3 regions of the Mediterraneibacter sp. genome follow, and region 3 is predicted to be linked to each of the others. Evidence: a T-box and tRNA genes for the amino acid it is inferred to sense, from the RefSeq annotation. Region 3 holds a T-box; the other regions hold tRNA genes.
The links. A T-box is a leader RNA that pairs with one kind of tRNA and senses whether it is charged. The one in region 3 lies ahead of leuS (leucine--tRNA ligase), so its partner is inferred to be a tRNA-Leu.
Positions count from the first base shown of each region.

Region 1: it encodes a tRNA-Leu, which carries the amino acid that the T-box ahead of leuS (leucine--tRNA ligase) is inferred to sense. The anticodon was not compared.
Region 2: it encodes a tRNA-Leu, which carries the amino acid that the T-box ahead of leuS (leucine--tRNA ligase) is inferred to sense. The anticodon was not compared.

Region 1 covers NZ_JAPJQP010000003.1:113,780-116,057, forward strand. The annotation lists gene RCH61_RS03285 (N-acetylglucosaminidase) at 1-1,052, opposite strand, end outside; tRNA gene RCH61_RS03290 (tRNA-Leu) at 1,261-1,343, opposite strand; gene RCH61_RS03295 (diaminopimelate decarboxylase) at 1,486-2,278, opposite strand, start outside.
Region 2 covers NZ_JAPJQP010000003.1:98,976-101,253, forward strand. The annotation lists tRNA gene RCH61_RS03215 (tRNA-Leu) at 478-562, opposite strand; tRNA gene RCH61_RS03220 (tRNA-Leu) at 833-917, opposite strand; gene RCH61_RS03225 (TrpB-like pyridoxal phosphate-dependent enzyme) at 1,480-2,278, opposite strand, start outside.
Region 3 covers NZ_JAPJQP010000005.1:53,157-55,434, forward strand. The annotation lists gene leuS (leucine--tRNA ligase) at 1-1,224, opposite strand, end outside; T-box leader at 1,366-1,621, opposite strand; gene RCH61_RS04280 (peptidoglycan-binding protein) at 1,680-2,278, opposite strand, start outside.

The sequences.
Region 1 (2,278 bases), on a different contig from region 3:
CATGTCTTCATAAAAATACGAATACAATCATCAATACTTGCATAAGTATCTGCATTCACACCCGGATCACTATCTACTGCATTCAATCCGAAAATATTATTTTTATTCTGACAGATCCAGCTCAATCCCCATCCACTTTCATTTACTGCAATTCCAATGGAAAGAAGCGCATTAACCTGATAAAGATTCTGATATTTTACAAAAGCAGTTCCTGTTCCTGTTAATTTTGACAAAGAAGCATTAACCCCTGCAGTACCCATTGCTGATTGAAGCATTGTATTCAGTTCCTCTCCGCTGTACGCCGAGGCTTCTCTCATATTCTTAAATTGAAAATAATTATAAAAAGCATTTCCTGCATTCACTGCATTTTGCCCATTCATATGATTCTGATAATCGGAAAGCATCACCTTATAATCTGTATAAAAATAATGACCATCATAACTGTAATACTTTACGCCTTCACTTAAATAAGCCGGAGCTGTTCCGTTATTTATATAAGAAGAAGGAGCACGATTCAAATCCTGTGAGATATAATGAATCAGCTTTCCATCCGATATTCCATAATAACTCACACAATCAGAAACCGACTCATATTCCACAATCTGAACTTCCGAAGCATTGACTGTTCCTGTAACTCCTGACAGCATAAAACGAACTTTTCCGTCATTTGTCATACCCAAATATGCCGCATCTGCACCATATGCTCCGTTTGTGTAACCATTTCCACCGCTATATGTAAAAGATGTGGTAGCGCTGCCTTTCGTATTAAAATTGACCACTTTATTCTGATCTAACGATCTTGCAGAAAACATCGCGAACTGTGCCGGTGTTTCCTCTGCAACAATGCCTTCTTCTTCGCTGATCTCATAAATTCTTCCATCTTCATCCATAGCAGTCGTCTCTTCTAGGCGCTGACTATTCTCATCCTGGAGCGATGCTGTAACTTGTTCCTCCCCTGACAGCTCCGCCGCCTCACTTTTCATGCCCGGCATACAACTGATTACCATTGACATTAAAAGTGTGCATATCAGCAGTTTGTTTTTCCTTATCACTTGTCCATGTCCCTCCTTAACCCTGTTACTAATTATCTACACTCAGTTTACACTACTACATATATACCATAACATTTTATTCCAACAATGGCAAGCATTACTTTTTATAATTGTATACACGTATACTATATCTTTTTTGACTGATGATTTCTTCTTAAACAAAAAAGTACTGTGAACGATTGTCCACAGTACTTTAATCATGAATTAATGCGGATGGTGGGACTTGAACCCACACGTAGTCACCTACGCAAGATTTTGAGTCTTGTGCGTCTGCCATTCCGCCACATCCGCATAATGGTTTCTTCGTGAAACCATTAATAATTATATCACCTGCATGTCCATATTGCAAGCTTTTTTATCATTTAAATTCAAAAAATTTTATGATGTTATAATCATCTAATTTTATAAATACAGAATGATTTTATATCATAATCTATTTTATAAGTTTTTTCCCAATCTCAAAACAATCGAATGTCGAGAAATAATCTGACGGTGTTTCTGCACGTCTGATCAATTTTACTTCTCCATCCTCTTTCAGGAGAAGTTCTGCAGATTTCAATTTACCGTTATAATTATATCCCATCGCAAATCCATGAGCGCCTGTGTCATGAATCACAAGATAATCTCCTCTGTCGATTTCCGGAAGCATTCTGTCAACAGCAAACTTGTCATTATTTTCACACAAAGAACCGGTCACATCATATTTATAGTCGCAAGGCTTATCTTCTTTTCCAAGCACGGTAATGTGATGATATGCTCCATACATTGCCGGACGCATTAAATTTACAGCACATGCATCCACACCGATATAATTTTTGTATGTGTTCTTTTCGTGAATTGCTTTCGTCACAAGACAGCCGTACGGTCCCATCATGTAACGTCCTAATTCTGTATAGATAGCCACATCTCCCATGCCTGCCGGAACAAGCACTTCCTCATACACCTTCCGAACACCCTCTCCGATTGCATAGATATCGTTTGGTTCTTGATCCGGTCGATACGGGATTCCGATTCCACCCGAAAGGTTAATGAACTTAATATGAACTCCCGCTTCTTTCGAAAGTTTCACAGCCTGCTCAAACAACACTTTTGCAAGCATCGGATAATAATCATTTGTAACCGTATTACTTGCAAGGAATGCATGCAGTCCGAATTCTTTTGCACCCTTCTCTTTTAAAATTTTATACGCTTCCAAAATCTGTTCCGGTGTCATGCCATACTTGGCA
Region 2 (2,278 bases), on a different contig from region 3:
CCGAACTGACAGGTGGTATTTTTATCCATTTTAAAGAAAGAAGAAGGGTGATCTTATGGCAAAGGACGATTATTTTGTAATTGTACACAAGATACTATCGTACTTGTATGTAAAATTGAAATCGGGAGAAGATGTAAACCCGAACATGATTACTCACGACAGTCAACTACTGCAGATCAACCGGAAGGGATTGCGTATGTGTGCAATAACTCTTTGATAGAAAAAGTGAAAGAATTTTTTTAATACCTACTATGACTATCTGTGGGATGAAATCCTAGAGTGCTTGGATTCTTCTTAGAATAAGCAGAAAAATCCAAAAATTTGTAAAATGTGTTTTAAAGCTATGTTAAAGTACGGCTTTTTTAATCCTCTTCTTTTTCTACAGAAATCAAACAGCTGTATAGCAAAAAACAGCAAAAAAAGCTGCCGCTTCACGATTTATCAATCGTTAAAACGACAGTCCATTTACTTCTTTAATGCGGAAGATGGGACTTGAACCCACACAAGCGCAATGCTTACAAGATCCTTAGTCTTGCTCGTCTGCCAGTTCCGACACTTCCGCATTCCATATAGGATATATGATCTTTTTGCTGACCACAAATGATATGATACCATTATTCAGACAAAAAGTCAACACTTTTTTATAACTTTCTGCCAGTTTTTCAGCAGTTTTTATCTCCGTTTTATCACTTCTTTGATTTTTCACTTTTTTCAAAAAATAAATTCAGATAATCACCATAAGTGCCAAAAGGCACATTCCGGGATTGCAAGCAGTCACCATTTAAATAAAAAAAGAAAATCTTCGATAAAAGATTTTCTGCTCTTTCTCTAATGCGGAAGATGGGACTTGAACCCACACAAGCGCAATGCTTACAAGATCCTTAGTCTTGCTCGTCTGCCAGTTCCGACACTTCCGCATTCCATATAGGATTCATGGTCATTTTGCTGACCACGAGTGATATAATACCACTATAGGAGAAAAAAGTCAACACTTTTTTTCACTTCCTGATTCGTTTCGCTGAAAAGTATGGTGTCTCTAAAGCTGCAATAAAATACAAGACGAATCGTCAGTATATTTATCGTTGGAAACGCCACTATAATGGCACTGTTACATTTGATAACAGCATAAGATAAAACACGATAAGACAAGAGCTATCAAGCGTTTTCCTTTTCTCTCATTTTTTGAACTTCTTTCACGGTTTGTTTTCGTGCCGAAATCCGATACAATTTTTCCACTAAAAGTGCATTATCATTCAGCCTTTTACGCCTCTCTCACTTTACCTTTTTTGCACAAATCGCATAATCACCGAAGGTTCCAAAGGGCACATTCCGGGATTGCAAGCAGTTGCCAAGGTCTCAGGCAGACCCGGACTTTGGCGCGTCGCCATACAAAAAAATCAACCTGAACATTATCGTCCAGATTGATTTTTATATCCGTCATCCTTTTTCTCTATCTCCGTTTTTTATCTGTTATCGCTTTTATAAATTCTCCGGGACTTTCGGCAGATTTGCAAAAGATGCCTGAAGCTCTTCATCTGTCGGAACGTAATCACTCATCTTTCCGTCATGGAATTTTTCATATGCAAACATATCAAAATATCCTGTTCCTGTAAGTCCAAAAAGAATCGTCTTTTCTTCCCCTGTCTCTTTACACTTCATCGCTTCATCGATCGCCGCTTTAATAGCATGACTGCTTTCCGGCGCCGGAAGGATTCCCTCTACTCTTGCAAACTGCTCTGCTGCTTCAAATACCGCTGTTTGCTCCACGGAACGAGCTTCCATATAGCCATCTTCATAAAGCTGCGATAAAACAGAACTCATACCGTGATATCTCAATCCTCCGGCATGATTTGCAGACGGGATGAATCCACTGCCTAATGTATACATTTTTGAAAGCGGGCAAACCATACCCGTGTCACAATAATCATATGCGTAAACGCCTCTTGTTAAACTTGGACACGAAGCTGGTTCTACTGCTATAAAGCGATAATCTGCTTCTCCTCTTAATTTTTCTCCCATAAACGGCGAGATTAAACCGCCTAAGTTCGATCCACCTCCGGCGCATCCGATAATAATATCAGGTTTAATTCCATATTTATCCATGGCAATCTTTGTTTCCACGCCGATTACAGATTGATGCAAAAGAACCTGATTCAATACGCTTCCAAGTACATATCTGTATCCCGGTGTATGTGTTGCCACTTCCACTGCCTCGGAGATCGCGCATCCCAAGCTTCCTGTTGTTCCCGGATGCTCTGCCAGGATTTTTCTTCCGACT
Region 3 (2,278 bases):
GATAATATGAGGAGCTTCTTTTTTCAGCACTGCCGATTCCATTCCATTCCACTCACCTGAGTTGATCATTGTTCCCGAAGCTTCTGTATAAGCTTCTGTCATGTTTTCAATTTCTTTTCCGTCTTTGGCAATTACCTGAATGATCGGAATATTGAATTTCTTTGCGAACTCAAAATCACGGTCATCGTGAGCAGGAACACACATGATCGCTCCTGTACCATAATCCGCCAATACATAATCAGACAGCCAAATCGGAGTCTTTTCTCCGCTAAGCGGATTGATCGCATAGCTTCCCGTAAATACGCCTGTCTTCTCTTTATCCTGAAGACGATCTACGTTTGATTTCATTGACGCATCGTAAATATATTTTTCCACTGCTTCTCTTGTCTCATCTGTCGCAAGAGATGCCGCCATCTCATGTTCAGGAGCAAGCACCATAAATGTCGCACCGTAAAGTGTGTCAGGTCTTGTCGTATATACAGTAATTTTCTCATCTCTTCCGTCAACAGGGAAATCCACCTCTGCTCCGTAAGATTTTCCGATCCAGTCAGCCTGCATTTTCTTTACTTTTTCCGGCCAGTCCAGCTTATCGAGATCATTTAACAGCCGATCCGCATAGGCAGTAATCTTCAGCATCCACTGACGAAGATTTTTCTTCGTAACTTCTGCTCCGCAGCGCTCACATTTTCCATTTACAACTTCCTCATTTGCCAAACCTGTCTTACAGGACGGGCACCAGTTGATCGGAAATTCTTTTTCATATGCAAGTCCTTCTTTAAACATCTTCACGAAAATCCACTGCGTCCACTTATAGAAGTTCGGATCTGTCGTATTGACTTCCATATCCCAATCATAGAGCGCTGCAATTTCATTAATCTGACGTTTAATATTTGCCACATTTTCTGCTGTAGATTTTGCCGGATGTACTCCCATCTTGATCGCATAATTTTCAGCCGGAAGTCCGAATGCATCCCATCCCATCGGATGTACGATATAATATCCCTGCTGAAGTTTATAACGGCTCCATACGTCGGAAATTACATATCCTCTCCAATGGCCGACATGAAGACCATTTCCTGACGGATATGGAAACATGTCAAGACAGTAATATTTCTGTTTTTTATTTCCATTATCATCTACTCTTGGATTTACTGGATTTTCTGCCCATTTTTCACGCCACTTTTTTTCGATTGCTTTGTGGTTATACATTATCTTTGTACCCATATGTTTCTCTCCTTCATTCATCGTTATATTATGCATTTTTATTACAATCGGTAAGTACTCTTTCTGCCAACTGATTACAAGCACAACGGCTGTCCTCCGAATGATCAATGCATAAAAGAAAGCCTCCCGTTCCTGAAAAACTCAAGAGACGAAAAGGCTTATTTCCGTGGTACCACTCTTGTTCATCTGATAAAACCAAGCCGTTTTCTTCCTGTCTCCTTCGTCTTAGCCCAACCAAATGCACTCGTTCATTCTATAACGGGAACTCCCGCTTTCGTCTACTCCAAATTCAACGAAAGAACTCCGAGGTGAGTTCAAAACTTACGTTCCTGCCTCGCACCAACCGGCAGATCTCTGAATACGATACGCTTCTACTATTCCTCTTCCATGTTTTTGCAATATCCTTACTTATTATAAATATGTCATTAAAATAAGTCAAGGTATTTTCATCAGAACTACGTCAATTCCGCAATCCGCGACACTCCGACATAGATTTCAGATATTTTGTACCATGTGCTGTAATCTACTTTTCCTGTTTGCGGTAATCCGAACACTTCCTGAAATTTTCTCACGGATTCAGCTGTTGCCTCTCCATAGATACCATCTACCGTAATTTTAGGAATTGCGGGATACGCTCCGGCAATCACATTCAACTGTTCCTGTATCTGCCTTACTTTTTCACCACTTGAACCGATTTCCAATATATATCCCGGCCATGAAGACGGAACACCTGATATTTCCGGAGCGATATTGATATACATATCATCTCCGTAGAAATAGCGAAGGATCTCGATCGGCGTCAACCCTCTATCGCCAAGTTCCTTCGACCCCCACTGTGTCATCCAATCCGGACAGCTCACCCTTCTTCCATCGCAATATTGTGTCAGTATCGGCTGCCTTACATTCGGTCTTGAAAGATAATTTGCAAACAATTCGTCAACGATCACCGATATACTTTCGTACACATTTCTTTCCGGTATCCACTTGTGATCAAATGCCGTGGACGAAGTGATCGTAAAATCGTATCCTTTGTTTCTATACCATTCCGTATAAA